Regions from separate parts of the Agromyces sp. GL_144 genome, predicted to be linked through region 4. Evidence: predicted binding sites of a transcription regulator. Region 4 holds the regulator's gene; each other region holds the start of a gene.
What was found. The regulator LexA, encoded in region 4, represses DNA repair genes until DNA is damaged. The targets are predictions, from matches to a motif close to TCGAACANNTGTTCGA.
Positions count from the first base shown of each region.

Region 1: a site for LexA is predicted at 1,617-1,632, ahead of AC3IPY_RS03105 (HNH endonuclease signature motif containing protein). Genes of this name have one in related genera too.
Region 2: a site for LexA is predicted at 2,924-2,939, ahead of AC3IPY_RS05375 (Rv2578c family radical SAM protein). Genes of this name have one in related genera too.
Region 3: a site for LexA is predicted at 3,445-3,460, ahead of AC3IPY_RS01530 (HNH endonuclease signature motif containing protein). Genes of this name have one in related genera too.

Region 1 covers NZ_CM174399.1:708,536-714,303, reverse strand. Annotated here, with positions in the region: gene AC3IPY_RS03110 (NAD-dependent epimerase/dehydratase family protein) at 77-1,156, opposite strand; gene AC3IPY_RS03105 (HNH endonuclease signature motif containing protein) at 1,663-3,240, shown strand; gene AC3IPY_RS03100 (cysteine hydrolase family protein) at 3,237-3,824, shown strand; gene AC3IPY_RS03095 (helix-turn-helix transcriptional regulator) at 3,865-4,938, opposite strand; gene AC3IPY_RS03090 (VOC family protein) at 5,044-5,457, shown strand; gene AC3IPY_RS03085 (helix-turn-helix domain-containing protein) at 5,608-5,768, shown strand, end outside.
Region 2 covers NZ_CM174399.1:1,197,808-1,203,575, forward strand. Annotated here, with positions in the region: gene AC3IPY_RS05355 (ABC-F family ATP-binding cassette domain-containing protein) at 1-19, shown strand, start outside; gene AC3IPY_RS05360 (metalloregulator ArsR/SmtB family transcription factor) at 303-650, opposite strand; gene AC3IPY_RS05365 (FAD-dependent oxidoreductase) at 734-2,161, shown strand; gene AC3IPY_RS05370 (arsenate reductase ArsC) at 2,182-2,592, shown strand; gene AC3IPY_RS05375 (Rv2578c family radical SAM protein) at 2,948-4,540, shown strand; gene AC3IPY_RS05380 (sensor histidine kinase) at 4,721-5,768, shown strand, end outside.
Region 3 covers NZ_CM174399.1:352,213-357,980, reverse strand. Annotated here, with positions in the region: gene AC3IPY_RS01545 (histidine phosphatase family protein) at 1-425, shown strand, start outside; gene AC3IPY_RS01540 (hypothetical protein) at 453-1,055, opposite strand; gene AC3IPY_RS01535 (TetR/AcrR family transcriptional regulator) at 1,052-1,735, opposite strand; gene AC3IPY_RS01530 (HNH endonuclease signature motif containing protein) at 1,830-3,413, opposite strand; gene AC3IPY_RS01525 (alpha/beta hydrolase) at 3,687-4,535, opposite strand; gene AC3IPY_RS01520 (transglutaminase family protein) at 4,635-5,558, opposite strand; gene AC3IPY_RS01515 (alpha-E domain-containing protein) at 5,555-5,768, opposite strand, start outside.
Region 4 covers NZ_CM174399.1:2,618,116-2,623,883, forward strand. Annotated here, with positions in the region: gene hisH (imidazole glycerol phosphate synthase subunit HisH) at 1-126, opposite strand, end outside; gene hisB (imidazoleglycerol-phosphate dehydratase HisB) at 123-737, opposite strand; gene AC3IPY_RS11990 (histidinol-phosphate transaminase) at 734-1,870, opposite strand; gene AC3IPY_RS11995 (LysM peptidoglycan-binding domain-containing protein) at 1,933-2,370, opposite strand; gene lexA (transcriptional repressor LexA) at 2,624-3,313, shown strand; gene metE (5-methyltetrahydropteroyltriglutamate--homocysteine S-methyltransferase) at 3,451-5,768, opposite strand, start outside.

The sequences.
Region 1 (5,768 bases), 1.9 Mb from region 4:
TGGCCGGGCTCGGCGGGGTCGCCGGCCGGGTGGCCGGGTGGCCGGGCTCGTCTGCGTGCCGAACTGCGGATGCGGCTCAGGCGGCCGGGTCCTCCCGCGACTCGCCTGCCGTGTTCGGCACCTTCGCACCGCTCGGGCGCGCGACCTCGTCGAGCACGCTCGGATGCAGGGGCACCCAGCCGAGCGACCTGGCCTTCGCGCCGTCGGCGACCTGGTCCAGCAGCAGCGCGTCGGCGAAAGCTGCGCCGAGCCGGTCGCGGGTCGCCTGGATCGATTCGGTGACGACGCCGGTGGGGCCGGTGGCTGCGTCGGGGTCGGTGGGGCCGGTGGCTCCGGCGGCTCCGGATGCCACGACGGCAGCCTCGGCGATCGCGCGGACGGTCACGGGCGAGCCGTCGACACCGACCAGACGGCCGGATGCCGCGGGATGCGTGAGCGCGACCACGTAGAGCCGCGCGAGATCGTCGACGTGCACGAACGACCAGTGCTGTTCGCCGTCGCCGAGCAGGATGAACTCGCCTGCCGCGCTCGTCGGCGCCTCGGTGATGAGGTTCAGGAGGCCCGGGCGACGGCCGTAGACCACGCCAGGGGCGAGGACGACCGCATCGACCTCGGAGTCGAGCAGTCGCTGCTCGATCGGCACGCGCCACGCGGTCAGCTCGGGCGGTGCGCCGACGACGTCGTCGTCGATCACGCCGGCGCCGTACTCCCAGACCCCGCTCGTCAGGACGAACCGCTTGCCCGTGCCCGCGTACGCGCGCACCGCCGCCTCGACCACCGCGGCGTTGAAGCCCTCGGCGTCGGCCTCGGGCGCTGCCGCATGGATCGCGCCGTCGGCACCGGCGAGCACGCCCGCGAACCACGTGGCATCCGTCACGTCTCCGACGATCGCGGTCACGTCGCCGTTGCTGGACGTGTCGGCGCGCGGTCGCGGGCTCCCGCCTGACGCCGGCGTGGCCGCCGTCGCTGCCGCGGTTGTCGCTGCTGCGGTCGCTGCAGTCGTCGTCGCTGCAGTCGTCGTCGCTGCGGTCGTCGCCACGCGTTCGGCGGCCGATTCGCTGCGAACCACGGCGATCACGTCATGTCCGTCGGCGAGCAGCGCCTCGAGGACGGCCGAGCCGATGTATCCGGTTGCCCCGGTCAGAACGATTCCCATGGCGACCACGCTACGGACTGCGCGGCGCGGTCGCTGCCGGAGCGTCATCGGAGGGTCATCGAAGCGCCTCGGGACGACGCCGGACGTCATATGACGTACCGACCGGCCCGGTGGATTCCTCGCACTGCACCCGCACCCGCGCCCTTCGGCGAGTTCGCGCTTCGGCGAGCCGCGCTTCGGCGAGTTCGCGCTTCGGCGAGCCGCGCTTCGGCGAGTTCGCCCTTCGCCGAGTTCGCCCTTCGCCGAGTTCGCCCTTCGGCGAGCCGCGCTCCTCTCATCACCCGTGCTCCTGCCGGAGCCCTTCCACCTCCGCCGCCCCGCGCCCCGCCCGCCGTCGACTCTCGCACGAACGCGCGCGTCAGTTCCGCCTTACTCGAACATACATACGACGGTTCTGCCGACTGCCCGAAGATCGATCTTGAATCCTCGCTCCTCGAAAGTACGTTCTTATCCACAATATTCGAACACATCTTCGATTTTCACCTCGAACATGAGAGACTATACACATGCCCGAATCGCTCGCCCTGCAGCCTCTCGAAGAGGCCACCGCACGCGCGACCGAGGCATGGCTCGGTGCACTCACGAGGCATGCCGAGACCGATGGTCGCGCGGCAGATGCCGATGCTCGGGCGATGAGTGACGACGGGCTGGTCCGCACCATCGACGCCCTCGCGGCGCTCGCTCGCAAGGTCGACGCGCTTCAGACTCGTTGCGCGGCTGAACTCGCCGATCGCTCGCGCGGTGACATCGGCGCCGACGTCGCTCGCACGCACGGCTTCGCGAGCGCCGAGCGATTGATCATGCAGACGACCGGCGGCAGGTACGCCGACGCCGCCAGACTCGTTCGCGTGGGGCAGGCGACCGCAGGGCGCCCGAGCCTTCTCGGCGAAGTGCTTCCGCCGAGGCATCCGCAGCTCGCGGCGGCTCTCGACACCGGAGCCGTCTGCATCGGTTCGGCCGACCTGATCCGTGCATTCCTCGACCGACTCGCTGTGCATGCGGAGCCCGACGAGCTCGAGGCCGCCGAAGAGCTCCTGGTCGACCGCGCCCCGGTCATCTGCACCGACGGACTCCCACGCCTCGTCAAGCACCTCGAGGCGCATCTCGACGTCGACGGCGTGCAGCCGCGCGAAGAAGAGCTCCGAGAGCGGCGATCACTGAGAATCTGGGAGGACCGATTCGGCATGATCCGACTGCAGGGCGCGTTCGATCCCGTCGACGGCGCCCCGATCAAGACGGCGGTCGAGGCACTCGTCACAGCCGAGTTGCGTGCCGCTCGCGATGGCGCCGAGCACCCGGCCGCCGACCACTCGGCCGCCGATCACACAGCCGCCGATCACACAGCCGCCGACCACACGGCACCGTCAGACTCGGCACCCGCAGACCGTGTCGGCATCGGATGCGACCGCATCGGCACCAGCATCGATCAGCTGTTCGCAGACCAACGCTCGATCCCGCAGTTGAACGCCGATGCCCTCGCCGATCTGGCGCGTCATGCCCTCGGCTGTTCCGATACCCCGACTGCGCTGCGCGGGGTCACCGTGGTCGCCCGTATCGATGCCGAGGCGCTCGTCTCCGGCGATGGGTTCGCCACGATCGACGGCATCGAGATGCCCGTCTCGGCGCTCTCGGCCCGTGAGTTGGCGCTCAGCGCAGGCATCACGCCGCTGCTCATCGGCAAGGGGTGCGCCGCGCTCGACCTCGGTCGCGCCGCGCGACTCTTCACCCGCGGGCAGAAGCTCGCCCTCGTCGAACGCGACGGCGGGTGCGCCTGGCCGGGCTGCGGTCGGTCGGCCGCCTACAGCGAGGCGCATCACCTGCTCTGGTGGAGCCGCGACAACGGCACGACCTCGCTCGAGAACGGCATCATGCTCTGCAGCCACCACCATCATCGCGTGCATGCCGACGGATGGCAGATCTTCATCGAAGACGGCTGCAGTTGGTTCGTTCCGCCTGCCCACCTCGACCATGAACGCACTCCGCGCGCAGGCAACCAGGCGCCCGGGCATCTCATCGCCAGGCACCTCGCGAAACGACGACGCGCGAGAAGCGGCGCGCCCGAACGCGCTACGGTGAGCGCGTGACCCGAACGCTCGTCATCATCGACATCCAGAACGACTACTTCGACGGCGGCGCGCACCCGCTGGTCGGGCCCGACGCGGCCGCCGCGAACGCCGCGCGCCTGCTCGCCGCGCACCGCGAGGCGGGCAGGCCCGTCGTGCATGTGCAGCACGTCTGGGATTCCCCCGACGCCGCATTCTTCGCGCCGGGAACGCGCGGCGTCGAGATCCATCCGCTCGTCGCCCCCGTCGAGGGCGAGCCCGTCGTCGTCAAGGCGCATCCGAACGCGTTCCTCGGCACCGACCTCGATGAGCGGCTCCGCGAGGCCGGCGCCGCCGGCGACGACGGCGACCGCGACGACGGCGACGACGGCGACAGCGACGGCGTGGTGATCGTCGGCATGATGTCGAGCATGTGCGTCGACGCGACCGTGCGGGCGGCCGCCGACGCCGGCTACGCGGTGACCGTCGCGCACGACGCGTGCGCGGCCCCCGACCTGACCTTCGGCGACACGGTCGTTCCCGCGGCGCAGGTGCAGGCGGCGTTCATGGCTGCCCTCGGCGACAGCTACGCCGAGGTCACGACCGTCGACGACCTGCTCCGCTGACGGAACGGCGTTCGAGCAGCGTCGGGTGGGCAACCGCCCGTCACCGTTGGTCGGAGAGCACCTCGGAGCCGCCAGTCGAACCGTACGTCGCCACGAGCCGCGCCCCGATCCCGGCGAGCCGGTCTCGGACCGCCTGCGGCTCGACGACCTCCACCTCCTCGACCCACGCGGTCAGGCGACGGGCGAGTGCGATCTCGCTCGGGGCGGTGACCCGCACGTGGACGTGGGCGGCAGAAGCCGGAGGGGCGTCCGGCCCGGCGTCCAGACCGGCGTCGGCGACGAGCTCGGTGCCGCCGACCCATCCGCGGAACTCCTCGAGCACGTCGCGCCGCACGCGCACGGTCGCGGTCGCGAGTGCGCGTGCACGCCCGACCTCGCCGCCGACCTCGGCCCATGCCGTCTCGAGGTCGAAGCCCTCCGGCGGCTCGAAGCCCTCGTCCAGCAGCACCGCATGCGAGAGCCGATCCACGCGGTAACTGCGAAAGGCGGTTCCGGATGCCGCGGGCGAGCCGGATGCCGCCGCCGGAACGCTCGCGGCATCCGCACGGGTCGAGGCATCCGTCGGCCGTGCGATGAGGTACCAGGTTCCGCCCTTGTCGATGAGTCCGAGCGGATGCACCGTGCGCGCCCGCGTGGGCTTTCCCCATGCCGTGTAGTCGAAGTGCACGGTACGGCGTTCGACCACCGCCCGCTGCAGCAGCTCGACGCCGGGCGGGCGCAGTGCGGGCATGCCCCAGCCGCCGGCCTCGACGATGACCGACTCGGCCGCCGCCGAGGCGTCGGCCCGGAAGGTCTCGGGCAGGGCGCGCATGACCTTGCGCAACGCCGACCGCGCCGCGTCGCTCTCTCGGACGCGGGGGCCGAGCGTGAGGAAGAGCGCCCGCGCCTCCGACGCGGTGAACCCGCTCAGGTCGGTGCGCCCTTCACCGAGCAACCGCCATCCGCCGCCGCGACCGGCCTGCGGGTAGACGGGGATGCCCGCTGAGGAGAGCGCCTCGAGGTCGCGGCGAGCCGTGGCGACCGAGATCTCGAGCTCCTCGGCGAGCTCGCGTGCGGTCACGCGACCGCGCGCCTGCATGAGCAGGAGGGTGGCCACGAGACGGTCTGCGCGCATGGTTCCATTCTCGTCGGAAAAGTAGTCAGAAGGTGAGCACTTCTCCGGCGCACCATGGACTCGCACCGGAACACACCGGGATCACACCGGAACGAAGGAGACATCATGCTTCGAGGCATCGCCACCGTCAACTGCTACGTCGAGGACCCCGCGGCGGCCGCGGCCTGGTACGCCGAGGTGCTCGGCATCGAGCCGTACTTCAACCGCCCGGGTCCCGACGGGCGCGCCGCCTACGTCGAGTTCCGCATCGGCGACCACCAGCAGGAACTCGGCTTCATCGACCGCCGCTTCAGCCCCGCCGGCCTCGCACCGGGCGCCGGCGGTGCGATCATCCATTGGCACACCGACGACCTCGAGGGGGCGCTCGCGCGGCTCATCGAGCTCGGCGCGACCCCGCTCCTGCCGATCACCGAGCACGGGCCGGGGTTCGTCACGGCCTCCGTCGTCGACCCGTTCGGCACGGTGCTCGGCATCATGACGAACACGCACTACCTCGACATGCTCGACCGCGAGTCCTGAGCAGGGTCTGCAGCGCAGACGGCAGGAACGTGATTCTTCCGGATGCATCGAGGCCCGAGCACGTCGAAATGGCCTGCTCGTGCGCCGGCACGCAGAACTTTCGAGAGACTTCTGTTTGCGGCATCCGCTCGCCCGTGTGACCATCGGAAGATGATCACCGCCGATCGCAGTCCTCGCCCAGCATCCTCCGCCCCGCACAGCGCGGGTCGGGTCGCCGTCGAGCACGCCGGCGGCGAGCACGCCGGCCGCGAGCGCGAGCTCGACGACGCAGCGACGACCGAGGTCGACGCGCTCACGCTCGGCCGGCGCAT
Region 2 (5,768 bases), 1.4 Mb from region 4:
GGCCGTGGTCGCGGCCTGACGCACGAGCTCGGCGCGGGCCGCCCGGTCGGGGCGGTGGTCGCGGCCTGACGCTCGAGCTCGGCGAGCGGATGCCGCGACGAGGAGCTGCTCGTCGTGGCATCCGCTCGTCGTACTCGTCGTGGCATCCGCCGCTCAGCCGAGGTCGGCGCAGCGAAATCAGGATGCGCGTGCGACGCGCCGTCCGCGGAGCGACGCAGGCCGGCGTGTCGCCGCTCCATCCTGAATTGCGCACGGCTGCCACGCCCCGTCGGCTGCCACGCCCGTCAGCGGCAGAGCAGGGTTCAGCCGGCGACGAGCAGGTCCGCGACGCGGCCGAGGGCGTCTGGCACGAGCCGGTAGTAGGCCCAGGTGCCGCGCTTGCTCCGGCTGAGGAAACCGGCGTTGGTCAGGATCTTGAGGTGATGCGACACGGTGGGCTGGCTGAGTCCGACGGGCTCGATGAGGTCGCACACGCAGGCCTCCTGGTCGGCCGACGCGGCGACGATCGAGAGCAGTCGGAGCCGTGTCGGGTCGGCGAGGGCCTTCATCGTGGCGGCGAGCGCCTCGGCGTCGTCGGCTCCGAGCGGCTCGCGCACGAGCGGTGCGCAGCAGGTCGCCGCGCTGATGTCGGTGAGCTCGAGCAATGTCATGCATCGACAGTATTCGATATTGACAGGCTTCGATAGATCTGGTCATACTCAAGGCATCGAAGTTCATCGATATGAGGGAGCAGATGGTGACGCTGTTGGAGACTCCGCGGGTGCCGGTCGTCGAGCGGACGGCGGCACTGCCCGTCGTGATCATCGGGGCCGGCCCGATCGGGTTGGCGGCCGCCGCGAACTTCGTCGAACGCGGCATCGACTTCACCGTGCTCGAGGCCGGTGACCGGGTGGCCGACAGCGTGCAGGCCTGGGGCCATACGCGCCTGTTCTCGCCGTGGCGGCATCTCGTCGATCCGGCATCGCGTCGGCTCCTCGAGGCCGAGGCCGAGGCCGGAGTGGTGGCCGCGGCCGGCCCGCGCTGGAGCCTGCCCGATCCCGATCTCGCGCCGACCGGCGCCGAGCTGATCGAGGCCTACCTGCTGCCGCTGTCGCGCGTGGCGTCGATCTCCTCCCGCATCCGCACGGGGGTCGAGGTCGTCGCGGTCTCGCGCGACGGCATGGACCGCACGCGCAGCACCGGTCGGGCCGCCACGCCGTTCGTGGTCCGGGTCCGAACCTCGCAGGGACTCGAGGAACTCCAGGCCCGCGCCGTCATCGACGCCTCCGGCACGTACCGCTCGCCGAATCCGCTGGGCTCCACCGGGCTCGAGCTGCTCGGCCTCGCCGAGATCGCCGATCGGGTGCACCCCGCCCTGCCCGACGTGCTCGGTCGCGACCGGGCGAGCTTCGCGGGTCGGCACACGACCGTGGTCGGCGCCGGGCACTCGGCGGCCAACACCCTCGTGAAGCTCGTGCAGCTCGCTCGCGAGGAGCCGGGCACGACGGTCACCTGGCTCATCCGCAATGCGCAGGCTGCGCGCGTCTCCTCCTCCGACGATGACGAGCTGGCCGACCGCGCGAGGTTGGGCGGTCGCGTGGCCGCCGCGGTCGCCCGCGGCGACGTACGGGTCGTCGATCGGTTCGAGATCGTGCGGGCACGCCGAACCGGCGAGGCAGGCGAGGCCGGCGAGGCCGGCGAGACCGGCGAGGCCGGCGACGGCGTCGAACTCGTCGGTCACCGCGACGGCGAGCTCGTCACGCACGCGACCGACCTCGTGGTCAACGCGACGGGCTTCCGCCCCGACCTCGAGCCGTTGCGCGAGATCCGGCTCGACCTCGACGAGGTCGTCGAGGCGCCCGCGCGGCTCGCCCCGCTCATCGATCCGAACCTGCACTCCTGCGGCACCGTCGAACCGCACGGGTTCGCCGAGCTGCGGCATCCGGAGCACGGATTCTTCATCGTCGGCATGAAATCCTATGGACGTGCGCCGACGTTCCTGCTGGCCACCGGGTACGAGCAGGTGCGGTCCGTCGCGGCCTGGCTCGCGGGCGACCTGGACTCGGCGTCGAAGGTCGAGCTCGTGCTCCCGGCGACCGGCGTGTGCTCGACCGGAACCGCATCCGCATCCGGAACCGCATCCGCATGCGGAACCGCATCCGCGCAGAGCTGCTGCGCATGACCGAGAGGGAGACCGCCGACATGAACGAGACCCCGAGCGTGCTGTTCGTCTGCGTGCACAATGCCGGGCGGTCGCAGATGGCGGCCGGGTACCTGCGCGAGCTGGCCGACGGCCGCATCGAGGTGCGCTCGGCCGGCTCGGAGCCGAAGGACGAGATCAACCCGATCGCCGTCGAGGCGATGGCCGAGCACGGCGTCGACATCACGGGCAACACGCCGAAGATCCTCACGGTCGACGCGGTGCGCGAGTCCGACGTGGTGATCACGATGGGATGCGGTGACGCGTGCCCGATCTTCCCCGGCAAGCGCTACGAGGACTGGGAGCTCGACGACCCCGCCGGGCAGGGCATCGAGGCGGTGCGGCCGATCCGCGACGAGATCCGCGCGCGCGTCGAGGCGCTCATCGCCGAACTGCTGCCCGAGGCGCCGTAGGGCGAGCGCCCGAGCGAGCGGATGCCTCGAGCCGACCTCTCGCGTCGTGCTGCGCCGGCTCGTGGCATCCGTCGTCGCTCGACAGCTGTCGCGAATTCAGGAGATCGCGACCGTCGGCGGCGTGTCGCGCGATGCCGTGCGGCGTGTCGTTCGCGCGTCCTGAGTTGGCGACGCCGGCACCGCCGGGGCGACGCACGGCCGGGATGTCGCACGGCCTCGGCGGCCGGAAGCCCGGCCGGACTCCGACACTGATGCTGCAGCGGGGTCAGTGTCTGAGTCACGCCGTGCAGGCACGAGACAGGGACCATGGGCGCGTCGGCTTGCCCGAGATTCGAAGATGTGTTCGAATGCAGGTATGCGTTGGAGCGGGCAGCAACTCGGGGTCGATCAGGCCGGCACGTTGCCCGGGCTCGCGCGGCTGAACAATCTCGTGCGGTCGGTGCAGACGCCCGAGTTCGCGGGCATCACGTTCCACGAGGTGCTCGCCAAGTCGGCGCTGAACCACGTGCCGGGCGCCTCGTCGATGCCCTTCACCTGGACGGTGAACCCCTACCGGGGCTGCAGCCATGCTTGCGTCTATTGCATAGACCCCGACACGCAGATCGCGATGAGCGATGGACGCGAGAAGCCGCTCTGGGCGGTCGAGGTCGGCGACGAGATTCTGGGGACCCGTGTCGAAGGCCGTTATCGCCGCTACACGCCGGCGAAGGTGCTCGCGAAGTGGTCGACGTACAAGCCCGCCTACCGCATCACGCTTGGCGACGGCACGCAGATGGTCGCGAGCGGCGATCATCGGTTCCTGACCGAGCGCGGCTGGAAGCACGTCACCGGCGCCATGAGCGGCCCAGGCCAGCGGCCATATCTGACGACCGGCAATTCGCTCATGGGCTTCGGTCGCTCCGGCATCCGAAGCCAGATCTCGGCTGAGTCGGCGAGCACGACTCGGCTTGCCGCCGCAGACACGACGTTGGGCAAGCTCGCGATCGCGGGGGCCGCGATCAAGAGCAGCGCCGACCTTCGCGTGGTCTCGATCGAGCCGCTCGGCGGCGAGCGCGAGTTGATGGACATCACCACGACCACCGGTGACTTCATCGCAAACGGTGTGGTGAGCCACAATTGCTTCGCCCGGCCGACGCACACCTACCTCGACCTCGACGCGGGCGACGACTTCGATCGGCAGATCATCGTCAAGGTGAACGTGGCCGAGGTGCTCACGGGTGAACTGGCGAAGCGGTCGTGGCGGCACGAGCCCGTCGCGCTCGGCACGAACACCGATCCGTACCAGCGGGCCGAGGGGCGATACAAGCTCATGCCGGGCATCATCGACGCGTTCGCGTCGAGCGGCACGCCGTTCAGCATCCTCACGAAGGGCACGCTGCTGCGACGCGACCTTGCACAGATCGCGGATGCCGCGGGGCTCGTGCCCGTCGACCTCGCGATGTCGATCGCCGTGTACGACGACGAACTGCAGCAGGCCATCGAACCGGGCACCCCCACGACGAAGGCGCGGCTGGCGACGGTCACGGCCGTGCGCGAGGCGGGGCTCGACTGCAGCGTGTTCCTCATGCCGATCCTTCCCTACCTCACCGACACGCGGGCGCACCTCGATGAGGCGCTGCGGCAGATCAAGGCGGCCGGCGCCACGAGCGTCGTGTACTCGGCCCTGCATCTGCGGCCAGGAGTCAAGACGTGGTTCATGCAGTGGCTGGCTCGCGAGCACCCAGAACTCGAGCAGCAGTACCGCTCGATGTACTACGGCCAGAACAGCTACGCACCCAAGGAGTACCGCAAGTGGCTCGCCGCCCGAGTCTCGCCGCTGGTGCGCGCGCACGGGCTCGAGCGCGGCAGAGAAGACCCGGTCACCGGGGGAGTCCGGTCGGCGGCGACGAGGTTCGAGCGACACGCACCGCAGGCCGCGTTCCCGGCAGACCCCGCCGCCCTGTTCTGACCTGCCGGCCCGTCAGACCCCGAGCGGATGCCGCGGCGCGGCCAGATCGCGCAGCATCGCCGCGCTTGCGCAGATGTTCGGTTCGCGTCAACGGCTTGCGCCCCGCAGCACTGAAGCTGACATAATCCGGTGAACCGGTGCATTTCCCGATTGCACCGGCGCTGAACCCGGAGGACGCCGATGACGCTTGGGCTGCCCGGCGACCTCTCGCGCGACTCCGTGGGGCGCGCCATCGTGCACGCCGGCCACGTCGGCGCATGGGTGTACCTCGCCATGGGCGGCCTGACCTCGGTGGCGATGGCGCTGACCGGCATGGTGTCGTCGTGGGTCGCGGCGTCGCTGGCAGCCGCCATGGCCGCGCTGCTCGTGCTCGTGTCGTTGCATCGCACGGTGCTCACCACGCTCGTCTACCTCGTGCTCGGCGGGGCCGCGACGGTCGGCCTGACCGTGCTGGCGATGGACCCGGTGTACGCGCTCGGCACCACGAACAACTCGATCGTCGCGATCCCGTGCGTGGCGCTGGTGCTCGTCGGCGGCGCCGGATCCGGATCCATCACGGCGATCGCGTGGGTGCTCACCGGCCTCGGCGTCGGCCAGGCCGCGACCTGGATCGGAGCAGGGTTCGCCGACGCCCCGTTCGCCGTCAACGTCGCCGCCGTCGGCACGGCGGCGTTCGTGATCCTGATCCGCAGCTTCGACGGCCTCACGCGCCGAGCCGGGCTGCGCCGTGAGACCGAGCTCGTGCACGCCAACGTGAGCGCCCGCGAGGCCGTCGCCCGCCGCGACCACGAGCTCGAGGCGATCACGAGCCTGCACGACATCTCGATGGGGCACCTGCTGGCGATCGCATCGGCGGGCTCGGGTCCGATCGACGAACGCCGGCGCGCCGACATCCGCCAGGATCTCGAGCTCGTCATCGGCCGCGACTGGATCGACGCACACGGCTCGGGCGCGACCGCGCCGACCGGCGACGCAGACCGCACCGCAACCGGCGACCGCACCGCAACCGGCGACCGCAGCGCAACCGGCACCGCCACCGGCAACGCAACGGGCACGGGCGACGCCACCGGCGACGAACGCAACCGAGGCGGCGCGAGCCGAGCACGCGATGCCGACGTGCCAGCCCACCCCGACGCCCTCCCGACCCTCGACCATGCGTTCACGGCGGCGGCCGAAGAGGGCCTCGACGTGCAGATGACGGGAGACCTCGCCGTGCTCGGCGTGCTCG
Region 3 (5,768 bases), 2.0 Mb from region 4:
TGCGCTCGGACGCCCGGCTCGTGGAGATCGACTTCGGCGAGGCCGAGGGCCTCACGCCCGACGAGCTCGTGTCGAGCTTTCCAGAGGAATGGGCCGCCTTCACGCGGGCACCGGCATCGAATCCGTTCCCCGGCGGCGAGACGGGCCGGGCCGGCATCGCGCGGGCCGTGCCGGTCTTCGATGAGCTCGTCGAGGAGTTCCCCGACGGGCGGGTGCTCGTGGTGGCGCACGCGACGCTCATCCGGCTGCTGTTCTGCGAGCTCGCGGGCATGGATCCCGACGGCTACCGCGACCTGCTCCCCGTGCTCGGCAACTGCCACGTGACGACGATCGTCTACCCGTGGGCGACGGAATCGGATGCGGCGCATCATCCGCGCATCCGGCTGCTGGGGTACGATGTGCCGCCCTGGCACGCCAAGATCTGACCGCTGCCGCCGGCAAGGCCTCGCGGACTACGGATGCCGCGGGGCGTCGGATTCCGCCGGTGGAGTCGCCGCCTGCGCCGGCGTCTTCTGCGCGTCCTGCGGATCCTGCGCGTCGTCGCGCAGCGCCCGAGTCGCGGTGCGCCACCAGCCGAACGCGACGCTCAGCGCCGTCACGGGTGCGGCGAGCCACACGAAGCCCGCCGCCCCTGGTCCGAACGTCGACCCGGTACCGGTCGAGCAGACGACCACTCCCACGGCGGTTCCGAGCGCCGCGAAGGCGATGACGTGGACGGCGCGCCGCGGCACCCGGCGGAGAGCCCATCCGAGCACGTATGCCAACGGCGCTCCGAGGAGGATGAGGGCGCCGATCGACCACGGCAGTGCGTACAGCCCGACGAAGAACATCCAGGGCAGGACCATGCCGAGTCCGGAGTCGATGTCCGCACCACCGGCCGAAGCGACGATTGCGGCGATGGCGGTCACCAGGCCGTACCCGATGGGGAAGAGCACTTGGAAGGCTGCCCAGGCGATGCCCGCTCCGCGCGCGAACTCGCCGAACGTGAAGGCCATCGGCAGCTCGGGGGTGCGCACGATTCGCCCGTACCGTGCGTCGAGATCGCTCGCGCTCATGCCCGGACCTCGCCGATCAGGTCGAGGAGCTCACGCATCGGTGCTCGCAACATCGGCAGGCGCGCGAGCGGCAGGGCAAGGCCCAGAAGCGTGAGTCCGCGGTCGAGCAGGCGAAGGGTTCGCTCCTGCCCTGGCGATGTGTCGTACACCCAGAACATGACGAGCTGGAGGTACGCCAGCCACAGGGCGGTCGGCAGCGAGCCCTCGAAGTCCGCGGGCAACGAGTGCTTCGCGCCGAAGACCGCGTCGCGGAACAGGCCGAGCACGACGTCGCGCGCGGGCTCCGATTCCGCCGAGAGCGGGTTGATCGGCGAGGTCGGCGAGACGGCTGCCGAGAGGAATCCGGGCGCGAGGCCGTGGAACGGCGCCAGCTTGGCGAGTCCTGTTCGGAAGACGATGCCGAGGCGTTCGACGAGACCGTCGCCGGAGGAGAGCAGCAACGGCAGTGCGGCGGCTCGATGTTCGAGCTGCACGCTGAGGTACAGCTCCTGCACGAGATGCTGCTTGGTCGGGAAGTAGTAGTAGGCGTTGCCCAGCGAGACGCCCGCATCCTGCGCGAGGCGGCGCATGGTGGTCTCGTCGTATCCGCGTTCGCGGAACGATGCCAGCGCTGCCTCGCGAATGGCCGCTCGCGTTCGTTCGCTCTTCGTTGGAGCGATGGCGGCGCCAGTTTCGAACATGTTCAAAAACTACTGGACTTCTGTCGACGGCGCAATGGATCGGGTGCTGAACGACGGCATCTCGATTTCCGAAGCCCTCCGAACCGGCCGTCGTTCAGAACGGCGGAGCGTCGCCGGGTGGAACCTGACCGGGTGGCGCTTGGCTGTGCAGCGCTTGGCTGGGCGGTGCTTGGCTGGGTGGTGCGGTGGGGATGCCGACCGGAGTTTCTGCAGGGGTGCCGGTGGGGATATGGGCCGGGATGTGGTGTTCGGGGTGTGTGGTGTGGGTGCTTCCGCTTGGTGAGGTCCATTCGAGGACGCCGCCGGCATGGTGTCGTACCGCCCAGGAGGTCTCGTGTTTGAGGTGGTGGTGTGCGGTGCAGAGGTGGGCGAGGTTGTCGAACGCGGTCGTGTTGCCGTACGCCCAGTCTTGGGTGTGATCGACCTCACTGCGCGACGCGCGACGGTTGCAGCCCGGGAACCGGCAGGACCCGTCGCGGACCTCGAGCCACCGCTTCAGGTCCGCCGGCGGACGGTACCGGGTGCGGTCCACGTCGAGCACGGTACCGGTGACGGGGTGGGTCAGGATCCGGGTGAACGAGGGTGCGTGGGCCGCGAGGCGGCGGGCGGTGTCGTCATCGATGGGGCCGTACCCGTCGAGCACGGCCGGCCCGACGGGCACATCGGCAACGGTGCGCGCAGCCGGGTAGGCGAGGAGAGTGAGCACCGGGACCGTGACGTGCACGCTCGGACGCACCGACGCGACCGCGCCGGCCAACGCCGCCCCGCACGGCAACGCCCCGTAGAGCAGCAGATCGCGCGCGGTATCGGCACGCACCTGATCGGGTGCGACGTGACCCGAAGCCGTGGAATATGCGACACCGGAAGCTTCGTCACCGGCCAACACGACCCGTGCCGTGCCGTCGAGACGGTCGGCGATCAGTGCGGCATCGGCCGCGGGCAGCAGCAGGTGCAACCAGCTCATGCCGTCACGCGCGGGTTCGAGCTCGACCCGACGAGTGGCCCGCGCCGCCCGATGCCGGTCGGCGAGGGATTCGGCCAGCAGCTCTTCACGAAGCGCTCGCGCCTTGCGTCGCAACGTCGCCGCGGACACCGTGACGGCCGCCTGCGCGAGGCGTTCATCGAGGCGGGACAACACCCCGTGCTCGTCATCGACGCCGGCGGTCTGCTCGATGATGACTCGCGCATGCTGCAGGGACAGATCACCGGCCCGCATCGCCGCCAACGTCGCCGGCAACGACGTCGACAACGTCCACGCCTCATCGACCTGACGTTGCATGCTGCGCTCGGACACCCGCAACGCCGTCGCCAACTCCGCCACGACACTGCGGTGCGCCATCTCACGACGACGCGAACCCGACACCGACGACGCCACGAACACCGCCTCAGCCCGCAAAGCGTGACCCAGCGCGAGGAACATCAGATCCACCCGCATCGACGCCTGCATCGCCTCGACCCGCTGCGCCCCCACCACCGCATCCACCAGGCCCGCCAACTGATCTTGCGCCACCGCATACGGCGAACGCACCACCAGGCCAGCCGCCGATTCAGCCGCCGATTCAGCCGCCGATTCGGTCGCCGATTCAGCCGCCTCGCCAGCAACCTCGACGCCCTCAACGGACCGCGACGCATGCGCCGAATCACCACCGAGATGGGGTGCTGAACCGTCGCTTCGCATACCTCGATTCTACCGCTGATTCCTCGCAGATTCGAAGATATATTCGATATCTGTGGGAGAACTGCCCGGCGGCCAGCCCGAGAATTCTGTCAGTCTCACTCGTTCCGACTTGACAGAGCTATCCGTTCATTCCCTTGACTTTCGAATCTTTGTTCGAGAGAATCGATGCATTGAAGCGAACACTGCGCCTCAGTAGTTCCTGCAATCCCGAGAAGTGCGTGGCACGCACCCTGACCGAAATCCAGATTCCGGCAGACGCCCCGCAATCGCGACTCAGTCGACCGCGAACCGCTCGTCGAGCCACGTGATGAGATCGTTCCGCACCTCGTCGCGATTGGTCTCGTTGAACACCTCGTGGCGGGCATCGTCGTACACGACGAGGGTCACGTCGACCAGCCCCGATCGACGTGCATACGACTTCGCGAGTTTCACGGCGCTCATCTCGCCGCCGAGCGTGTCGTCGGATCCGACCATGATCAGCAGCGGCAGCTCGGCGGGCAACCGACGGGCCGGTCGACCGAGCAACCGCATTGCATCGATCGTGCCGAAGAGCTTCCGCAGCGGAACCTCGGTCGTATACGGGTCGGCCATGAAGGCCGGCGCCACCGCGGGGTCTCGGCTCAGCCATTCGACCGGCGTCGGACCGAGGTTCTTATGACGGGCGTTGAGATCGCCGCCGTTCATATCGAAGAGCGTGCGGTAGGCCGTGCCCGTGAGCACGACCGCGTCGCAGTCGAGCGGGTGCCGGTTCAAGATGATCTGCGCCATGAGCGAGCCCCACGAATGCCCCAGCAGCACGAGGGGCACCTCGTCGCCCTCGGTCTCGCGGATGACGCCGGTGAACTGGTGCACGGCGTCGATCGTGGCGCGCAGACCGCCAGGTCCGAGACGGCCGATGCGATCGAGCTCCCCACCGTGCTGCTCGAAACCGGTCTGCCCGTGGCCGCGGTGATCATCGGCCCAGACCGAGTACCCGGCGGCGTTGAGCGCCTCGACGAGTTCGCCGTACCGCCCGATGTGCTCGCCGACGCCATGCGCGAGCTGCACGATCGCGGTCGGGTCCTCGACCCGCCACGCCTGGTAGTGGATGTGGACCCCGTGCGCATCGGTGAACGTCGGCATGCGCACATCATGGCAGGCGCGGCAGGCGCTCGGCAGTGTCGACTCGGGCACCCGCGGACTTCCGATCGCGAAATGCCGGAATCAGATGTCAGGGCAGGGTCAAGCCACGCGCGTGATCTCGACCGAGACGAACAGTTCGGATGCCCCGGGCCCGGCGTACACCCCGCGCAGCGGTGGCACGTCGCTGTAGTCGCGACCGCGACCGACGAGCACGTGCCGGTCGCCGATCTCGACGAGGTTCGTGGGGTCGTATCCGCGCCACTCCCCCGCGAACCATTCGACCCAGGCATGCGATTCGCCGACGACGGTCTGGCCGACGGATGCCTCGGGGTCGGGGTGCAGGTATCCCGAGACGTACCGCGCCGGAATGCCCACCGAGCGCAACGCCCCGAGCGCGACATGCGCGATGTCCTGGCACACTCCCCGGCGTTCGGCCCACGCCTCGGCGGCCGTCGAGTGCACGCCCGTGACTCCCGGCATGTACTCCATCGCGCCGCCGACCGCCCGGCAGATCTCGAGCGCGGTCTCACCGACGCTGCCGCTCCCGCCACCGCCACCGCCACCGCCGCTGTCACCGTCACCGTCACCGACACCGTCACCGACGTTCCCGCCGCCCCGAATCTCGTCGCGGATCTCCGCAGCGAGCGCGCGCACCTCCTCAGGAGGCTCGGTCGAGGCCGACAGCCCGCTCGCCTCCACGAGCGCGATGGTCGACGCCGCGGCGATCGCGAGCTCGTCCCAAGAGAGTTCGGTGCGCGGCAGCGGCCGAGGGTGCACCTCGACGAGGCTCGTCGCCGTGACCGAGAGCTCCTGGTGCGGGGTGAGCACCTCGAACGTCGACACACGCGTGCCCCAGTAGTCGAGGTACGAGTGCTGGCTGGCGCCCGGCCGGATGTCGAGCCCGGCCTGCATGACGAACTGGTGCCCGTCCGAATGCGGCAACATGCGCGCCTCGTTGTACGACGCGGTCGCCGGCTCGGCGTACGTGAATCCCGTGCGGTGCACGATGCGGATGCGACTCATGAGACCTCTCCGATCCAGACCGGCACGACGCTCGTCGGGAAGTACCGTGCCCTGATCGCCTCGCTCGCCGACGACGTCACCGCCTGCAGATGCTCCATGTTGCCGGTCAGGTCGACGAGGATGTCGGCGATCGGACGGTACTCGAGCTCGGAGCGGATCTGCCCGAGCAGTCGCCTCGCCTGGTCGGTCACACCGACACGACCGGCGCGC
Region 4 (5,768 bases):
CTCGAGCGCCGCCGTGCGATCGGACGTGACCTCGACCTCTGCGCCGGCACGCTCGAGTGCCTTGGCCGCGGAGTGCACGTTGCCCGAGCCGTAGTCGAGCACCACGACGCGCCGCGTACGGGTCACAGGGCGCCCTTGGTCGACGGGATGCCCGACACCAGCGGATCGAACGCCTTCGCCTGGCGGAACGCCCGTGCGAACGCCTTGAACTCGGCCTCGGCGATGTGGTGCGCGTCGCGCCCGCCGAGCACGTTCACGTGCACCGTGAGGCCGGCGTTGAACGTGATCGCCTCGAAGACGTGACGCACCATCGACCCCGTGAAGTGGCCGCCGATGAGGTGGTACTCGAAGCCGGCCGGCTCGCCCGTGTGCACGAGGTACGGACGCCCCGAGATATCGACCACGGCCTGCACGAGCGCCTCGTCGAGCGGCACGAGGGCGTCGCCGTAGCGCGAGATGCCGCGCTTGTCGCCGAGCGCCTGGCGGATCGCCTGACCGAGCACGATGCCCACGTCTTCGACCGTGTGGTGCACGTCGATGTGCGTGTCGCCCGTGGCCCGCACGGTGAGGTCGGTGAGGGAGTGCTTCGCGAACGCCGTGAGCAGGTGGTCGTAGAACGGCACCGAGGTCTCGATGTCGCTCGCACCGGTGCCGTCGAGGTCGATCGAGAGATCGATGCTCGACTCGCTCGTCTCGCGCTGCACCCGCGCCGTGCGCGGCGCGTTCGAAGTGGTCATGCGTCCATCCTATTCACGGCGCCGTTGCCGGCGTTCGAGCCTGGATCGGCCGCCACGTTCGGCGCGAACTCGGCGATCGCCTCGAGGAACGCCGTGGTCTCGGTCTCGGTGCCCGCCGTCACGCGCAGGCACCCCGGCAGGCCGATGTCTCGGATGAGGATGCCTCGTGCGAGCAGCGCCTCGAAGACGCCGTGGGGGTCATCGACACCGCCGAAGAGCACGAAGTTCGCGCCGCTGCGGTACGGGTGGAACCCGAGCCGCCCGAGCTCGTCGACGATGCGTTCGCGCTGGCCGCGGATGTCGTCGACCATCGCGAGCATCTCGTCGCTGTGCGAGAGGGCCGCCAGCGCGGCCGCCTGCGTGAGCGCGGAGAGGTGGTACGGCAGTCGCACGAGGCGGAGCGCATCGACGACCGCCGGGTCGGCGGCGAGGTAGCCGACCCTCGCGCCCGCGAAGGCGAACGCCTTGCTCATCGTGCGCGACACGATGAGCCGAGGGCGGCCCTCGAGCAGGTCGAGGGCGCTCGGCGTGCCCGGATCGGCGAACTCGTGATAGGCCTCGTCGACCACCACGATGCCTCGCGCGGCATCGACGACGGCGGTGATCGTCTCGTGCGGGAGCGGCGTGCCCGTGGGGTTGTTCGGCGAGCAGAGCAGCACGATGTCGGGGTCGTGCTCGCGGATGGCCGCGACCGCGGTTTCGGGGCTCAGCTCGAACTCGGCGTCACGGCCGCCCTCGACCCAGCCGGTGCCGGTGCCCGCGGAGAGCAGCCCGTACATCGAGTACGTCGGCGCGAAGCCGAGCGCCGTGCGCCCCGGACCGCCGAAGGCCTGCAGCACATGCTGCAGCACTTCGTTCGAACCGTTGGCGGCCCAGATCTGGTCGGCGTCGAGGCCGTGACCGAGGTAGCAGGCGAATGCCGCCCGGAGTTCGGAGAATTCGCGGTCGGGATACCGGTTCAGGTGGAGGATGGCGGCCGCGACACGAGCGACGATGTCGTGGGCGACGGCCTCGGGAATCGGATGCGTGTTCTCGTTGACGTTGAGCGCGACGGGGACCGCCTTCTGCGGGGCTCCGTACGGGCTTCGGCCGCGAAGGTCATCGCGGATGGGCAGGTCGTCGAGAGTGGTCACCCGATCAATGCTAGCGAGCAGGCCGCATCGCCCGTCACCGTCGCGACACCGGGCGAAACCGCCTACGGCGCGACCGGCAGCGCGAGTCGCTGGCCGGGCTGGACGGTCGAACTCTCGAGCCCGTTGAGGCGCATGATCTCGTCGATGATCTCTCGCGGATCGCTGGCGGGAGCGATCGACTCGGCGATGCGCCAGAGCGATTCGCCATCGGCGACGGTGAGGTAGGAGAGGCCCACGTTCGACGGCCCATCGACGTCGGCCGCGGCTCCCCCGCTGCCGAGCACGATTGAGATGGCGAACACCGCGACCGGGATCGCGGCGAGCGTGGTCAGCACGACCCGCCCACGCCGGGTGAGGCGGAGCCGGCTGCGTACGGCACCGCTGAGGGCGTACGCATCGAACCCGCCGGAGACGGAGTTGCCGGCGTACGAACCGCCGCCCATCACGGCACCGCCCACTACGGCACTGCCCGAAACAGCTTCGACCATCACTGCGCTCATCTCGCACCTCCTGTAGCGAGTCGCATCCGGCCCTCGGCCGGGAGGACCGGATGCGAAACTCTGTTCCGAATATATCTTCGAACTTCGAACATCGCAAGGATCTCGTTCGAATGGAATTCGACGCCGGATCTCACGACACACTCGAACGGATGTTTGCCGCACCAGTGCGGGGCGGATACAGTTTCGAATGTCCGAGGACATTCGAACAGACACCACCGACATCCGTTCGGTGCATCAACCCAGAGGAGCGACGATGAGCACCGAACTCGACGACCAGCGCGAGTCCGGCCGCAGCCGACGCCGCAAGAGCCTCAGCGCGAAGCAGATCTCGATCCTCGAGGCGATCCAGCGGTCGGTCGCCGACCGCGGCTACCCGCCGAGCATGCGCGAGATCGGCGATGCGGTGGGGTTGTCCTCACTGTCGAGCGTCACCCATCAGCTCAATCAGCTCGAGCTCGCCGGCTACCTCCGGCGCGACCCGAACCGGCCCCGTGCCCTCGAGGTGCTCATCGAGCTCCCCGGTCTCGACACCCGGGCGCCGTCCGTCGGCGACCCGACCCCGGTCGGCGACGCCGCGATGGTCCCGCTCGTCGGCCGCATCGCCGCGGGTGTGCCCATCACGGCCGAGCAGCAGATCGACGAGGTCTTCCCGCTGCCGAGGCAACTCGTCGGCAAGGGCGAGCTGTTCATGCTGAAGGTCGTCGGCGACTCCATGATCGATGCGGCGATCTGCGACGGCGACTGGGTCGTCGTGCGCTCGCAGCGCACCGCGGAGAACGGCGAGATCGTCGCGGCCATGCTCGACGGCGAGGCGACCGTCAAGGTGTTCCGGCAGCGCGACGGACACACGTGGCTGCTCCCGCGCAACAGTGCGTTCGAGCCCATCCTCGGCGACGCCGCCGAGGTGCTCGGCAAGATCGTCGCGGTGCTCAGGTCGGTCTGAGCCGGGAGCTCTGAGCCGGTCGGTCTGAGCCGGTCGGTCCCGAGTGGGCCGGCCCGAGCCGATCACGCGGCCACTCCGAAACCGCGAACGGCGGGCGACACCCGATGCGTCGCCCGCCGTTCTTCGGGGTGAAGGTGCTAGACCGCGGCCGGCTCCCGACCGGCGAGTGCACGCACCTCGTTCGTCGCGGCGACGAGGTTCTCGAGCGAGGCCACGGTCTCGTCGTACCCACGCGTCTTCAGGCCGCAGTCGGGGTTGACCCAGAGCCGAGTCGCCGGGATCTCGCCGACCGCGCGCTCGAGCAGCGCGGTGACCTCCTCGACGCTCGGCACGCGCGGCGAGTGGATGTCGTAGACGCCCGGCCCGATGCCGTGGTCGAACCCGCTCGTCGCGAGGTCGTCGACGACCTCCATGCGGCTGCGGGCGGCTTCGATCGAGGTGACATCCGCGTCGAGGTTCTTGATCGCGTCGATCACGACGCCGAACTCCGAGTAGCAGAGGTGCGTGTGCACCTGAGTCGCGGATGCCGCTCCCGCCGTCGCGAGGCGGAACGAGCCGACCGACCAGTCGAGGTACGCCGGCTGGTCGGCGCGCTTCAGCGGCAGGAGCTCGCGCAGCGCGGGCTCGTCGACCTGGATGATGCGGATGCCGGCCGACTCGAGGTCGGTGATCTCGTCCCTCAGGGCGAGCGCGACCTGGCGCGCCGTGTCGCCGAGCGGCTGGTCGTCGCGCACGAACGACCAGGCGAGGATCGTCACCGGGCCGGTGAGCATGCCCTTGACGGGCTTCTCGCTGAGCGACTGCGCGTACGCCGACCACTCGACCGTCATCGGCTCGGGCCGCGAGACGTCGCCCCAGAGGATCGACGGACGCGTGCACCGCGAACCGTACGACTGCACCCAGCCGTTCACCGTCACGGCGAAGCCGTCGAGGAGCTCGGCGAAGTACTGCACCATGTCGTTGCGCTCGGGTTCGCCGTGCACGAGCACGTCGAGGCCGATGCGCTCCTGCAGCCGGATGACGCGTTCGATCTCCTCGCGCATCTGCGCGGTGTACGCCTCGGCCGACAGGGCGCCGCTCACGAGGCCCGCCCGGGCGCGCCGGATCTCGCCGGTCTGCGGGAACGACCCGATGGTCGTGGTGGGCAGCTCCGGCAGGTCGAGCGAGGCCTGCGCCGCGACCCGCTCGTCGTACGAGTCGCGCGAGAAGTCGCGGTCGCCGAGCGCCGAGAGTCGGTCGCGCACGGCCGGCACGCGCACGCCGGGTGCGCCCGCGCGATCGGCCAGGGCTGCGGATGCCTCGTCGAGATCACCCTCGATGGCGCCACGCCCCTCGGCGAGGCCGCGCGCGAGCACGGCGACCTGGGCCACCTTCTGGTCGGCGAAGGCGAGCCAGCTCGCGAGTCGGGGGTCGAGGTGGGGCTCGTCGGCGACGTCGTGCGGCACGTGCAGCAGCGAGGTCGAGGTGGAGACCGCGACCGAGCCCGAGAGCGCCTGGACCGCCTCGACGCGCGCGAATGCCGCGGCGAGGTCGCCGCGCCAGATGTTGTGGCCGTCGACGACGCCGGCGACGAGCGTCTTGGCCGCGAGCGACTCGGCGGTCGCGGGGTCGAGCGCGTCGGGCAGGGCACCGCGCACGAGGTCGAGCCCGATGGCCTCGACGGGCGTGGCCGCCAGGGCGGGCAGTGCCTCGTCGAGCGAGCCGTACGGCGCGGCGACGAAGATCGACGGCCGCGCCGAGACAGCGCCGAGCACGTCGTAGGTCGCGCCGATCGCGCCGAGAATGCGCGCGCGGGACTCGTCGAGGCTCTCGCTGACGAGGGCGGGCTCGTCGAGCTGCACCCACTCGGCCCCGGCCTCGGCGAGACGCTCGAGGAGCTGCGCGTAGACGGGCACGAGGTCGTCGAGGCGATCGAGCGGACGGAATCCGTCCGGCGCGTCATCCGCCGCCTTCGCGAGTGCGAGGAACGTGATCGGTCCGACGATGACGGGACGCGTGAGGTAGCCGGCGGCGCGCGCCTCGACGAAGCTCGCGAGAATGCGCTCGGCGTGCAGCGAGAAGGCGGTCGTCGGCGAGATCTCGGGCACGAGGTAGTGGTAGTTCGAGTCGAACCACTTCGTCATCTCGAGCGGCGCGTGCTCGCCCTGGCCGCGCGCGATCGTGAAGAGCCCGGCGAGGTCGACGCTGCCCTCGTCGTCGACGAGATGGGCGAACCGGGCGGGAACGGCGCCAACGGCCACCGCCGCGTCGAGCACCTGGTCGTAGAACGAGAACGACTCGGGGATCGACGAGTCCTCGCGCCCGAGGCCGAGGCCCGCGAGACGGTCGCGCGTGGCGGCCCGGAGCTCCGCCGCGGCGGTCTCGAGCTCATCGGCGTCGATGCGTCCGGCCCAGAAGGCCTCGACGGCGCGCTTGAGTTCTCGGCGGCGTCCGATGCGCGGATAGCCGATGATCG